Regions from separate parts of the Protofrankia sp. CiP1_Cm_nod2 genome, predicted to be linked through region 2. Evidence: riboswitches for the same ligand, from Rfam matches in the RefSeq annotation. Region 2 holds a riboswitch; the other holds the start of a gene.
The links. Region 2 has a riboswitch for cyclic di-AMP ahead of NBW84_RS04300 (C40 family peptidase). Riboswitches for the same ligand answer to the same signal wherever they lie in the genome.
Positions count from the first base shown of each region.

Region 1: linked by a shared signal. The riboswitch ahead of NBW84_RS00185 (C40 family peptidase) and the one ahead of NBW84_RS04300 (C40 family peptidase) in region 2 are both predicted to bind cyclic di-AMP.

Region 1 covers NZ_CAKKTL010000001.1:39,079-46,356, forward strand. Annotated here, with positions in the region: gene NBW84_RS00165 (DUF4394 domain-containing protein) at 1-271, opposite strand, end outside; gene NBW84_RS00170 (metallopeptidase family protein) at 714-1,058, opposite strand; gene NBW84_RS00175 (trypsin-like peptidase domain-containing protein) at 1,391-2,350, shown strand; gene NBW84_RS00180 (peptidoglycan-binding protein) at 2,649-3,437, opposite strand; gene NBW84_RS00185 (C40 family peptidase) at 3,835-4,209, opposite strand; gene NBW84_RS00190 (hypothetical protein) at 4,190-4,504, shown strand; cyclic di-AMP (ydaO/yuaA leader) riboswitch at 4,578-4,743, opposite strand; gene NBW84_RS00195 (cold-shock protein) at 5,293-5,730, opposite strand; gene tkt (transketolase) at 6,055-7,278, opposite strand, start outside.
Region 2 covers NZ_CAKKTL010000023.1:447-7,589, reverse strand. Annotated here, with positions in the region: gene NBW84_RS04320 (MurT ligase domain-containing protein) at 413-1,678, shown strand; gene NBW84_RS04315 (type 1 glutamine amidotransferase) at 1,734-2,480, shown strand; gene NBW84_RS04310 (MarR family transcriptional regulator) at 2,592-3,119, opposite strand; gene NBW84_RS04305 (PHB depolymerase family esterase) at 3,375-4,025, shown strand; gene NBW84_RS04300 (C40 family peptidase) at 4,429-5,403, opposite strand; cyclic di-AMP (ydaO/yuaA leader) riboswitch at 5,592-5,767, opposite strand; partial or broken gene NBW84_RS04295 (4-hydroxybenzoate 3-monooxygenase) at 6,291-7,143, shown strand, end outside.

The DNA of each region.
Region 1 (7,278 bases), on a different contig from region 2:
CCTGGGGCCGGTAGTCGATCCCGATGAGCGAGGTGTCCTGGCCGATGAGCCCGGTGACGGGCACCCCCGCCCCCGCGCGCTGCGGGGACCGGGTGGAGAACGGGACCAGCCTGCCGCCATCGCTGGTCAGGCCGACCGCCTGCAGGTTGGGCGTCCTGCCGTCCGTCCCGGCCGGGCTGGCGGCGGTGGCCTGCCCGGCCAGCAGCGGCACGGTCCCCAGGGTGCCTGCCAACACGGCGGTGGCGAAGGCCGCTTTCAGCTTTCTACGCACAGTTGCTCCTTGGCTAGCTCATGCACCGGCAGCTCGCGTACCGGCGCGGCGCTGCGGGACACGTCGCCTCAACAGCGACGAGATGGCCAGACGACGACTTTCCGTAGCTGACTGGCCACGACATGAAGTAGACACGTAGAGCAACCACAAGTCAACTATCTGCCAACAAGGACGCTACAAACGGCGACTTCGCCCGGAGCGGGGCAACAGGCACAGCGGCACACGACCACACAGCGACACAGCGACACAGCGACACACGACGGCACAGCGGCCACGCCGTTCCAGACGGCAGCGACGGCTACACCGGCCGTGGCTCGACGCTGGCCCTGCCGCCCGGCCGGGACGCACCGCACGACACGCCGACGGATGGCACGCCGACGGATGGCACGCCGACGGATGGCACGCCGACGGATGGTGGGGCCGCGGTGGCCGCCGGCGGGTCCTATCCCCAGCCGAGCTCGGCGAGCCGCCCGTCGTCGATGCCGAAGTGATGGGCCACCTCGTGGATGACGGTCACCCGTACCTGCCCGACGACCTGTTCCTCGGTCCGGCCCAGGTCGCAGATCGACCGCCGGTAGATCGTGATCCGGTCCGGCAGCACCCCGCTGTACCAGTCGCCCCGCTGCGTCAGCGGTACCTCCTCGTAGAGCCCCAGCAGCCCCGGCGACGGCGGCTCGTCCTCGACAACGACCGCGATGTTGGACATCTGACGGCCGAGCTGCGGTGGCAGGCTGTCCAGCGCCTCGGCCACCAGGGCCTCGAAGCGCTGCCTGGACACCTCGACCACGTCGGTGAACCTACCTTCAGACGCCGTCCCGGCGCGGCGCCGCCATACCGCCGGGCACCGGCACGGGGAATGAACAGGCCTGGATGGACGTCGGCCGCCGGAGAAGATCGGCGTAATTTTGTCGTTGTGTACGCTTTTACGGCCAAAAAGCGTACACAACGACAAACTCTTCTGGATCATGGCCTGTGCGGGTGGTCGTGGATGGGCTCCGCGCTACCTGACCGGCGCTCCAGGGGGACGTCCAGGAGGACGTCCGGCGGACGCCCGGGGAACATTGTCCGGCGTCCACTGCTTCTCATGATGTAATTATGTAAGCGGGACAGGAGGCCGGGATGCAGGATCCGCTCGATGCCTACTCACAGGTCGTCACCCGAGTCGCCGCCACCGTCTCCCCCGCTGTCGCGAGCCTGCGGGTACGGACGCCGCGTGGCGAGGGAGCCGGATCCGCCGTGGTCTTCACCGATGACGGCTTCCTGCTCACCTCCGCCCACGTCGTCGACAGCGGACCGAGGCGCGCGGGACGGCAGACCGGCGGCGGCGCGGCGGGCATGGCCGAGTTCGCCGACGGCACCCACAGCGAAGTGGACGTGATCGGCGCCGATCCGCTCTCCGACCTCGCGGTGCTGCGGGCCCGTAGCGGCACGCCGGCCCCGGCGGCGCTCGGCGACGCCGACACGCTCTCCGTCGGTCAGCTCGTCGTCGCGGTGGGCAGCCCGCTGGGCCTGACCGGCAGCGTCACCGCGGGGGTCGTCAGCGCACTCGGCCGCTCCCTGCCCACCCGGGCCGGCGCCACCGTCCGCGTCATCGACGAAGTGATCCAGACGGACGCCGCGCTCAACCCGGGCAATTCCGGCGGCGCGCTGGTCACCGCCGACTGCCACGTCGTCGGGGTGAACACCGCCGTCGCCGGGATCGGGCTCGGGCTCGCCGTCCCGGTCAACGCCACCACCCGCCGCATCCTCGCCGCGCTCATGCGCGACGGCCGGGTACGGCGCGCCTACCTGGGGGTCGCCAGCACCCGGGCACCGCTGCCGCCACACCTGGCCGAGCGGTCCGGCCGGCGGCACGGGGTGCGGCTGGCCGAGGTCGTCGCGGGCAGCCCGGCCGGTCGCGCCGGCCTGTTCGCCGACGACCTGGTGCTCTCCGTCGCCGGGCAGCCGGTCGCCACCCCGGGGGATCTGCAACGGCTGATGACGGAGGACACCATCGGCCGCCCGCTCGAACTGACGGTGTGGCGGCGCGGCGCGCTCGTCGACGTCATCGTCGTCCCGCAGGAACTGGCACTCACCTGAGAAGATCGGCACGAGTTTGTCGCGGTGTACGCCGATATGGCAAAAATGCGCCTATACAGCCAGAATGTACTGATGCTGCCAGCATGCGCCAATACAGCCAGAATGCGCTGATACGGCCAGAAAACATGAACATACACGACAACAGACTCACGCCGGTCGCGGCCTGGTGGGCGAACGTCCGCGGGCGGCCGCCGGCCACCGGCCCGCCCAGGCGGGGACGGTGGCCGCCCGCGGACGGTGGCGCCCCGGGTGCCCGAGGGAGGGGGAGGCACCCAGGGCCGTCAGTGGCACCCAGCCGTCAGCCGCACGGGAACAGCTGGGCGTAGGTGCGGGCGCCGACTGTTCCGTCGGCCGCGAGGCCGTGCCGCCGCTGGTATTCCTTGACCACCCTGGTGGTCTGCGGGCCGAATATCCCGTCGACGGTGAGAGGATATCCGATACCGGTCAGCCGCCGCTGTACCGCGGCCACCTCGGTACGCATTTTGCTGCCGTTTCTCACGGTTGCCGTGGACGCTGGCAGCGAACAGTTCCGGGTGATGTAGCTGATCCCGCTGACGGGCGGGACAGGGGCGCTCGACCGCGTTGTCGACATGCTCGCCGGGCTGGCTTTCGCCGCTGCCGCGGCGGCGTTCCCCCGCGCCAGATGACGGCGGTAGGAACCGTTGGTGTAGGCGCTCCAGGCACGCACGCCCTGACTGTCGCACACCTTCTTCGCCGCCCACGCGTTGGTGGCCGGGTCGTACAGGTTCCGGCCCGCCAGCCAGCCCGTGTGGACCCGCGCGTTGATCTGCCAGAGCCCGCGGGAGTCCTCACCGTGCGCGTTACGCGCCCTGGCGTTGCCACCGGACTCCGCGAGCGCCACCGCCACCCAGGTGCCCAGCGGCACCCCTCGGCAGCTGGGCAGCCCCGCGTTCGCGGCGACACGGGCGATGGCCGTGTCGGCGACGACGGCGGGCCCGGACGGCCCGGCCGCGCTGGCCGGGGCCGCGGTCAGCATCATTCCGGCCGTCGTCCCGATGAGCCCGACGGTGCCCACCAATGCCGCGCCGTTGCACCGGCCGGGTTTTCTGTGTCTTCCCCTGGACATGATCAGTTTCTCATCCAAAAGTATCGTCGAAATGGCTCGTCAAATTCACTGGCGGCGCCAGGACAGCATTTCCTTCGAGCAGCCGACGGTTTGCTCTTCCCAGCGCGCCTGATCGACTGGAACACGTCGGGCAGACCGGGGCGCAGGCCGTCGACCGCATTCGTCCAGAAAATTTCCCGGTCATTTCCGGAGCGCTCCGGGAGAAGCACCGTGCGCTCCGGCCGGAATTTTCTGGATATCCGGCGCGGGACCCGCGCCGGACCTGCCCGGGGCTCCAGGAACAGTTACCCGGCAGTGGCCGGGAGAAATTTTCGCGGCGGCCGCCGGCTGTTGCCCGCGCTGTCCGCCCGGGGCACCCGAACACCCCGTGGCCGCCAGCCCGGCCCGGGCGGGCGGGTCACCTGATACGGCCGACCAGATGGCTGCCGGTGTAGACCTTCTGGAGCCGGACCACGGCCCCGGTGTGCGGGGCGGCCCACATCATCCCGTTCCCGGCGTAGATCCCTACGTGGTGGATGCCGCCCGGCCGGCCGAAGAAAATGAGGTCACCGGGCTGCCGGGCATTCTTCGATATCTTCTGGGAGGCGTTGTACTGCGCGTTGGCCGTCCGCGGGACGCTGCGGCCGAGCTGCTTGTAGATGTACTGGACGAGGCCGGAGCAGTCGAACGCCCGGGGCCCCTCGGCACCCCACACGTACGGCTTTCCGGCCTGCTTCGACGCCAGATAGACGAGTTTCGCCCCGAAACCACTGGTGGACGTCGAGAAACTCACCGGCTGCGCCGACAGCGTGCGCACGCCCGCGGCGGCGGCCGGCGACGAGGCCGCCGACCAGACGGCCGGGGTGATCGTGAAGGTAGCGGGCCGGGCAGCGGTCGTGCCGGCCGCGGTGGTCGTGCCGGCCGTGGCGGCGTCGGTCCACCCCGTCCCGCCCGTGCCCGCGCCACGGTCGTTCGCCAGGGCCGGTGCGGCCAGCCCGGAGAGGGCGACGGTACCGGTGGCCGCGGCGGCAACCGCGGTACGTGCCGATATCCGGCCGAGGGCGGAGCGGGTCGTGGGCGCGCGATGACGACCGCGCCTGGAACTGGGACTGGGATGACCTACGGCAGCCGGACCTGAATTCACCTGGTGTGCAGGCAACGATGATCCTTCCCATACGCCTGCGAGGTTAGCTGTCGGGTTCGGGCCGGGAAGCCCGGTCGACGCGCGGATACCTGCGCGGCCGACTTCACCCCAAGGACGGCCACCGTGGTGGCGACGTCCGGCGGAAAGGTGGGTCCCCCGCTTCTGTCCTGGCGATCGCTAGTCGGAAGACACCGGACCGTGGACAGAACTCGGCGTGCGGTCCGGTGCCGTTGAGAGCCCGGCCAACGTAGCGAACTACTTTTGGTAACCGCAAGCGGCGGTTTTCTCGGCATGTCGGCGCACAACACTCACCGTACGCATCATTTACGCGGGCCGTCCCAGGATGGCTGCCGGGACGGTACGAGCTGGCCGCAGCGTGATGGCGCTACACACCGCTCCCATGGTTAACCAGCGCGTATCGTGAAACGGCCGATGCGGACCGGCAACAACATTTTTTCCACCGTTGTGTTTCGCTGTCGGGCACAGCATTTGCACTGTCGGGCACAGCATTTGCACTGCCCGAAACAGCGTTTGCGCTGTCGGGCGCAGTGGATCGCCCGGGTGGGCCCACGGACCGCCGAAGCAACGCCACGAACCCGGACGTGCGCACGCCGCGGCCGGCGGCATGGCCAGCGCGGACGGCGCAGCGTCCGGGCATCAGTGACGCCCGGGCACCAGCGGGGCCGCCGGTCCGCCCCGGGCCAGGCAGGGCCCCGGGCGGAGCGGCGTCGGTCAGGACTCGACCCAGCCGCGCGCCTGCGCGAGGGTGGTCAGTCGCTGCCGTATCTGGCTTATCTGGCCGCCGGTCAGGGTCGGCACCGATTCGATGAGCGTCTCGGTCAGCAGATGCCGGAACTCCCCGACGGTGAGGACGTCGCACATGTCGTCGTCGTCGGCGCTCGAACGCCCGTTGACCACACCTGGGGAGACCACCGGATACACGGGCGCCGGACGGGCCGGAGCCCGGCGGATCAGACGGACGACCGAGGCCTTCGGGCCCCTGTCACTCTCCTCCGCCTCGAACTCCACCAGCGTTCCGGGCTGGAACAGGTGCTTCTCGTCCTGAAGATCGTTTGCGTGCATGAAAACGTCGTCGCCACCGGCATCGGGCGCTATGAAACCGTAGCCGCGAACCCCGTCGAAACGCAGAATTCTACCAGTACCCACCACATCTGCCCCTGTACAACCTCTGTGCCAACCAGCCCTGTACCAAGTGAACTGCACACCAGACGAACCTGTGTACAACCAAGCCCCAGGACCGCTCGCGCGACCGCAGGACCTGCTCACCGTCTCAGGTACGCCTACCCAGGTCAAGCCCGACACCCGGAGCGCGGAACGACCGACAGCGGCCGATGGGGAACGAGCGCGGATACACCGGGGCGGAACGGCCGACCAGCTGACCAGCTGACCGGCCGGCCGGCCCCCGGAAGCGCCCCGGGGGCCAGCCGGCCGTCGACGTCATGGTCACAAGCCGCGGATCCGTGTCCTTACGGTCTACGCCGGGTCACCGGCGGCGTGGACGGCGGCCAGGCTCTGCCTGGCGGCGTCGACCACCGCCCGCGGGGTGAAACCGAATCTGGTCTGCAGGTCCCGCAGCGGGGCGGACGCGCCGAAGGTCCGCATCCCGATGATCACCCCGTCCGGGCCGGCGTACCGTTCCCAGCCGAGCGTGGCGGCCTGCTCGACCACGACCCGCGCGCGGACCGCCGGCGGCAGCACCTGCTCGCGGTACCGCGCGGGCTGCCGCTCGAACAGCTCCCAGGACGGCAGGCTGACCACCCGGGCGCGCACCCCCTGCGCGGCCAGCTCCTCATGGGCGGCCAGGGCCAGGTGCACCTCGCTGCCGGTACCGATCAGGATCACCTCGGGGTCGCCGTCGGCGGGGTCGGCCAGCACGTAGCCGCCGCGGGCGAGCCCGGCGGCGTCGGCGTAGCGGGCCCGGTCCAGCGTCGGCAGCGCCTGCCGGCTCAGGACGAGCGCGGCCGGCTCCTGCTCCAGGCCCATCACCACCCGCCACGCCTGCGCGACCTCGCCCGCGTCACAGGGGCGGATCACCAGCAGGCCGGGGACGGCCCGCAGCGAGGCGAGCTGCTCGACCGGCTGGTGCGTCGGCCCGTCCTCCCCGACCCCGATGGAGTCATGGGTGAACACGTGGATGACCGGCAGCTCCATCAGCGCGGACAGCCGCAGGGCGCCGCGGGCGAAGTCGGAGAAGATCAGAAAGGTCGACCACAGCGGCCGCAGCCCGGACAGGGACAGCCCGTTGGCCACCGCGGCCGACGCGTGCTCGCGGACGCCGAAGTGCAGGTTGCGCCCACCCGGGCTGGCGGCCTGGAAGTCCCCGGCGCCGTCGACGGTCAGCCGGGTCTTCGTCGACGGGGCGAGATCGGCGGAGCCGCCGACCAGCCAGGGCACCCGGGCAGCGACGGCGTTGAGGACCTTCCCGGAGGAGTCCCGGGTGGCCAGGCCCTTGCCGTCGGCGGGGAAGACGGGGATGTCGGCGTCCCAGCCGTCGGGCAGCTGCCCGCCCCACAGCAGGTCGAGCTGGCCGGCGAGATCGGGATGTGCCTCCCGGTAGCGGCCGAGCAGGGCCAGCCAGCTGTCCCGCTCGGCCCGGCCCCGCTTGCCGACACCGGCGGCGAAGTGCTCGTACACCCCGTCGGGGACGAGGAAGCGGGCCTCCGGCGGCCAGTTGTAGAACCGCTTCGTCGCCCGGAT
Region 2 (7,143 bases):
CCGCGGTCCCCGGCCGGGCCGCATCCCCGCCCGGGCCGCTTGTCACGACGGGGCACAGCGGTAGCGGTCCCTACGGACCGGCTGCTCGGTCCATGACGGCCGTCCGCTCGCGTCACCCTGCCGTACCCTGCTCTGTCCCGCCCGGACAGTGATGTCCCGCCCGCGACGCACCCCTGTCGTGCCTGCCTTTGCCGTACCTGCCCCGATGGGGCGCGCCCTTGCCGGACATGCCTGGTGGACAGCCGTCCGGCGCACGTCTTATCACACCTCGTACCACACTCGTACCCCGCCTGTTCGCCACTGCCCGGAGGATGTTCCGAGGCCGCTCTGGAGCTGGTCCGGGACCGACATGGGACGGGTATGACGGGGTGTCGGTCACCGGCGCGGCGGCCCGTGGCACGCTGGGGAGGCGATGAGCACACCCTTCCCGCGCCGGTTCTCCGCCCGCACCCGTGCCGCCCTTGCTGTGGAGAAACTCGCGTCCTCGGCTTCCCGCCAGCTGGGACGCGGATCCGGTGAGATGATCGGCGGCAAGCTTGCCCTGCGGGTCTCCCCGGAGATCCTGTCCGAGGTCGCGGCCGGGCAGCTGGTGGCCTGCGTCAGCGGGACCAACGGCAAGACCACGACCACCCGGCTGCTGGCCCGCGCGCTGGGCACGCTCGGCCCGGTCCGCAGCAACAGCGGTGGCGCCAACATGGCGGCGGGCGTGCTGGCCGCCCTGTCCAAGCCGCCCTACGACGCGGCCGCCGCGCTCGAGGTGGACGAGATCTGGCTGCCCAAAGTGGCCAGGCAGATCCAGCCCCGCGCGGTCATCCTGCTCAACATCAGCCGTGACCAGCTCGACCGGTCGAACGAGACCCGGCGGATCGCGAGCCTCTGGCGTGATCTCGGCGCCGAGCTGCCCGGCGCGACCGCGATCGCCAACGCCGACGACCCGCTGGTGGCCTGGGCCGCCGCCGGCTGGTCGAACCAGGTCTGGGTGTCGGCGGGCCAGAACTGGACGGCGGACGCGATGGTGTGCCCGCAGTGCGCCAGCCTGCTGCACCGCAACGCCACGGGCTGGTGGTGCGGCTGCGGGCTGGCCCGGCCTGAGCCCCTTGTCTCGGTCACCGGGCCGCACGAGCTGCTCTGGTTCGGCCGTCACCTCACGGCGTCGATCGACCTGCCCGGCCGGGTGAACCTCGGCAATGCGGCGATGGCCGCCGCGGCGGCGAAGCTCTTCGGGGTCGAGGTCGAGCAGGCGCTGGCCGCGATGACCGGCCTTGAGGACGTCCAGGGCCGCTACCAGGAGGTCGAGCTCGGCGACTCCGGTACCCGCGGGCGGCTGCTGCTGGCGAAGAACCCGGCCGGCTGGGTGGAGATGATGGAGCTGCTCAACAGCACGCCCACCCGGCCGGTGATCGTTGACTTCAACGCGCAGACCGCTGACGGGCGTGACCCGTCGTGGATCTGGGATGTCCCGTTCGAGCGGCTGCCGGGCCGGCGGGTGCTGGTCACCGGTGGGCGCAAGGAGGACATGAGCGTCCGGCTGGCATACGCGGAGATCCCGCACACGGTCCATCCCGATGCCGAGAGCGCGGCGGCGGTTCTGGACGAGAAGATCGTCGATGTGGTCGCGAACTACACCGCCTTCCGCGACATCCTGGGGCGGGTCGCCCCGGTGAGGACGAACAGTTGACCAAAAAGGTGACCAAAAAGGTGACCATCCACGGTGACATGACCGGGGCCGCGGCATGAGCCGGGAGTCGGCGACCCGGATCGCCCTGATCTACCCGGAGCTGCTCGGGACGTACGGCGACGGCGGCAACGCGACCGTGCTGGCGCAGCGGCTGCGCTGGCGTGGCCTGCCGGCCGAGGTGATCGGCGTCCCGGCCGGGGAGCCGGTGCCGGCCGGCTGCGACATCTATCTGCTCGGCGGCGGTGAGGACGAGCCGCAGGTGCTGGCCGCCGAGGGGCTGCGCCGCAACAGCGCGATCGCGCACGCGGTGGCCCAGGGCGCGGCCGTGCTCGCGGTGTGCGCCGGATACCAGGTGATCGGTGCGTCCTTCCCCGCCGGTGAGGGCCGTATCCACGACGGCCTGGGCCTGGTGGACGTGGAGACGCGACGCTCGTTCGAGCAGCCGGTGCCGCCACGCGCGGTCGGTGACATCGTCGTCGAGCCCGTCCCCGAGCTCGAGCTGCCGTTGCTGCTCGGCTACGAGAACCACGGGGGACGTACCCGGGCACTGCCCAACGGGCACGGCCGGCCGCTCGGGATCGTGCGCAAGGGGGTCGGTAACGGTACCCCGGACCACACCGACGGTGTCGTGGACGGCCGTGTGATCGGTACCTACCTGCACGGTCCGGTCCTCGCGCAGAACCCGGCCCTGGCCGACCTGCTGTTGTCCTGGGTGCATGGCTGGCTGCCGGAACTGGCCGGCCCGCCGGAGACGGAGGTGCTGCGCCAGGCACGCCTGCACGCCCTGGACGTCCATGCCTGACCCGGGGCCGGGCGGCCGCGGGGAACCTTCGGTGGGCGCGGGAAGCAGCCGGGGGGCCTGCGCCCGGACGCGGGGGGAGCGGCCTGTCGCCCGGTGCCCGGCCGTCGGCCGTCAGTCCGTCCTGACGGCCGGCGGGGTGGCGGGTGCGGGACACGGCTCGTCGTGCTGCGGCGGCAGATGGGCGCGGTCGTGTTCGGCGATCGCCACGTTCAGCCGGCTCAGCAGCGCGCCGAAGACACCGAGTTCCTCCTGGTCCCAGGTGCGTACCAGGGTATTGATTTTTTCTACCCGTGCGGAGCGGGTGGCGAGGTAGCGTTGCTGGCCGCGGGTGCTGAGTCTCACCAGCGTCGCCCGCCGGTCGCTGGGATCGGTGGCGCGTTCCACCAGCCCGGCCGTGACAAGCGCGGCGATCTGGCGGCTCACCGTGGAGATGTCCAGGGCGAACACCGTGCCCAGGGTGGTCAGCCGTACGGCGCCGTGTTCGTGGATGTGGCTGAGCAGCAGGTAGGCGGAGCGGTCCAGAACCGTCCCGGACTCGCCGGCGATGGCCATCCGGAAGCGTTCGGCGCGCCGGCCGAACACCGACAGCTCGTGTTCAATCTTGATCAGTCGATGGTCGAGTTCCTGACCACTGTCCACTTCGGCCTCACCCCTGTTCCGGCAGCCGTATGCCCCGCAATCCGATGTTGTCGAGATTCTGGTGGATACACCACGTCAACGAACGAGCCGTGCCGTGGTTGCCGTACCGGACATGCCTGTTTGACTACTTTTAGTAGTCAATCGGTATCGCAAGCTGACTGGGTGTGAGACAGCGCACTCCGGGTGGCCCCGACTTGCCCGCGACGCGAGGCGAATCTGCCGAATCGACGGCTCCTGGTGTGGTTCGGTTGTCTCGTGGTGTCGAATCCGCTGAAAGCCGGGAAACAGCTATGGGCCAAGAACCGCAAGCGGGTGCTGATCATCGGTGCCGTGCTCGTGGTCGCCTGGATCTACGTGTCTCGCTCGGGTAGCCCGGATACCGAGCGGGCGAAGATACCGGCGGGGTACGCCTCCGCCGAACGCGAGCTCGCCGTTCATGCCGACGCCGACCCCGGCAAGCCCCTGCCGCTGGTCCTCGTCCTGCATGACAACAACAGCGACGCGGCTGCGATCGAAAAGATCACCGAAGCCTCGACGCTTGCCGACCGGCAGCACTTCGCCGTGGTCTACCCGGAAGCCGTGGACGGCGAATGGAGGTTGGACGACCCCCGGGGCGCGGACGTGCAGTACCTGCGTGACGTCGTGCGCTACGTGTCGGAGAAGCGGTCGAAGATCGACCAGTCCAAGATCTACATCTGGGGTCTTGGCGAAGGTGGGCGGGCCGCCCTCACGATTGCCTGCGGGGCGCCTGACAACAACCTGAAGTTCGCCGCCGTCGCGGTGGTGGGGCCGGTCGGGCAGGTCCCGAACTGCCCGTCGGGAACCCATGTCCAGCATGTCGACGGGACGTGGGACAAGCAGGTCACGCGCAGCCTGTGGGACTTCTCCAGGAAGCCCAAGGCGTAGGAGCGGGCATCCGGGGTTGGGAGGCCCGCGGAGAAGGCGTCTGATGAGGTTCCAGCCTCGGCCGCGCATCCGGTCGGTGGGAGAGGGCGGCTCCCGCCGACCGGCCGGACTGTGGGGGGGGTCCAGTACGACCGGCCGACGGAAGCCTCTTGTTCCGCCGGGCTTTCCGAGCTGGGGGGGTTGGCTCGGTCCAACCAGCGGAAGTCATCATCGCGGGATGCCGCGGAGCGCCGCCAGGCCGGTGTCGACGTCGACAAGATCGACCTGGCGGCAAGGTTCACGCACAATCGGAGGGGGAGGCCGCGCGGGAACCCGCCTGTGAATTGTTTCTACAGTATATTGGTTGCCACTACGCGAAGCCGCGTACTGACAGCCGGATGTGGACGCGGGCTGACCGGTTCGCTCAGAAAACCCGGCCGACGGAATATGACGTGGTATAGATGGCCCTCAGCGAGACGACATCACCTGACTTGGGTGCCACCCACATCTTACCATCGCCCGCATAAATACCGACGTGGTAGATGTTACCTGGTGCGCCGTAGAAAATCAGGTCACCTGGCTGCTTGTTGTACTGCGATATCCTGGTGGTCGCCTCGTACTGTCCCTCGGCGGTGCGGGGGATGTTGCGTCCCAGCTGCTTGAAGACGTACTGGACCAGTCCTGAGCAGTCGAACGTGTAGGGGCCCTCAGCGCCATAGACGTAGGGCTTCCCGGCCTGCTGGGCCGCGAGATACACCGCCCGTTCACCCAGCGAGCTGGCGGCCGCGAGCGCGCCCGAGATGGCGTTGCTCATGGTCGGGGCATCGAGGCCAGTGATCTGGGGAGAGCGCTGCACGGGCGGGGTGTTGGGAATCACGGTCAACGTGCCGACGTTCGTCGACCGTGTCGAGCGCAGGGCGTCGGTCCCGTCGAAAATCGCAGTGATCTGCGTGGTGGTGAGAACCTTCGCGGTGTAGCTGGTGAAGCCCTGCTCGTTGGTGTAGAGGTGCTTGAAGGTGGCCCATCCCTCCGGCAGCTTCACCTGGACCTTGACAAGCTGATTGACCAGCGGTGCGTGGGTGACCGCGTCCTCGAGGGAGAACCCCATCTCCACCGGCTGGTCGGCCTTCACGGAGACGTCCGGATTCGTGACTTTGAGCACGACGCCGTTCTTGGGATGCAGGTCGGTCTGGTTGAGTACCTGGCTGGTGACCGATCCGGAACCACCCGTGGACAGCGGATTGATGGTCGAGGTGCGCAGGTTGGCCAGTGACGCCTGGCTGCCGAACTGTGATCCAAGCGTTATCGGCGAGGTGACGGAGGCATCGTCGGAGTTCGAGTCGGCCGTGGCGCATCCGGCCAGGGCGACACCGGACACCGCGACGGTACCGGTGGTCACCACGGCGACAGCGGCCCGGGCTCGCGAGCGGCCCGTTCCGGGCTGCGGCGCGGGCGCGCGATGCCGGCCGCGTGCCGGACGGTCGACGTGCCGGTCGATCGGGTGCTGGCGGGACGACGGCGCAGCCGCCTGCGACGAACGCGATCGTACTGCTGGATCAGGCTGCACATCATGCGCAGACAAGGTTGTGATCCTTCCCGTTCGCCTGCGAGGTGAGCTGTCGGGTTCGGGCTGGGCTGCCCGGTGGGTCGCGCGACCATCGCGCTGCACACTTCACCCCGAGGGCGACACCGCGGTTCGATGCCGTCCGGTGGAGGATGGGTCCCCCGCTCCTGCCCTGGTGACGACTCGGAGGGAACACCGGGACCGTGGGCAGGATTCGGCAGTTCGGCCCGGTGCGTCGTGACGTCGGCGCGAGACTAGTTCATACGGATGGCGCTAGTAAACACTAGTCCCTCACAACTACCCCAAGTAGTTGTATGAAGTGTCATAACCGGCTCTTCTACCCCATCCTCCTTCGCCGGCCGGGGCGGCGCCGGGTGCGACCGGCTGGCTTGTGGCCTTCGGTCGCCCGACTGACGTGCCGCTTTCCGTGACTTGCGGGATGCGGAGGATGACAATACGCCATAGCGGCGACAGACGGTCGACCAGGAGCCTTCGAGTACAGATAGTGAGCAATACTGCTACGTTAAGTAGCGATCAAGGCTGCCCATTGGCGGTACTCTGCTCTTTTTGCGAAAATTGTCCGATTGGTTGATGCCGAGTTGTCGGCCTTCTGACGCGTGTCGGAATGTGACGTCGTACTCTGGCAGTGCCTCGTCCGGATCGGTCCTTCCAGGTCAGTCACGTGATCAGGGCAGCGTGACGGATGATCAGGAATCGTGCCGATGCTCCCCGGGGAGGCGCTCGCCATGACGCGGTCCGCGTCGGGGTCCGTGCCGGACGGGCGTGGTGTGCGCCAGCCGGACGCGCCCGCCTCCCGGCCGCGTCCTCGCCGGGTGGGCGTTGTTGTGATTGGCGCGGGTGTCGCGGGCCTGGTGGCCGCGGTCGTGCTGGCTCGTCGGGGTATCGACACGCTCGTGCTCGAGGCCGCCAGTCGGGCCAGGGTGGAAAGCCGTCCACGCGCCGGGCTGCTCGGGCCGGCGGCGGTGGACGCCCTGGAGCGCAACGGGCTCGCCGACGGCCTGCGAGCCGAAGGTGTGCCGCACCACGACTGTGAGTTCCGACATCGTCGCAGAGCGTTTGTCGTCGAGTATGCTCGCCATGCGGGCGGACGCCACCACGTTGTCTACCCGCAGCAGAAGCTTGTCGCCGACCTGGTTGCCGCCTACCTTGCCGCGGGTGGCGTCATCGAGTTCGGCGTCACTGACGTGATGTTGGGCGCGCTGGCCTCCGACCACCCCGCCGTCTCCTTCGTCACGGCCGGCGGGCAGCGGCAGGTGGTGGAAAGCCGTTTCATCGCGGGCTGCGACGGCCATCATGGTGTTTCCCGAGGATCGATCCCCGAGGGCGCGTTACGCTCCATCCGGCAGCGCGACAGCGCATGGGCCTGGCTCGCGGTCCTGGCCGCGGTCGCCCCGTCCACCGATAAGATCATTTATGGGGTCAGTCCCCGGGGGTTCGCCGGCCACATGCTGCGCGACCACCGGACAAGCCGCTTCTACCTACAGGTGGAGGCCACCGCCGACGCCGCGGCCTGGCCGGCCGGGCGGATCTGGGCGGAACTGCACGCCCGGCTCG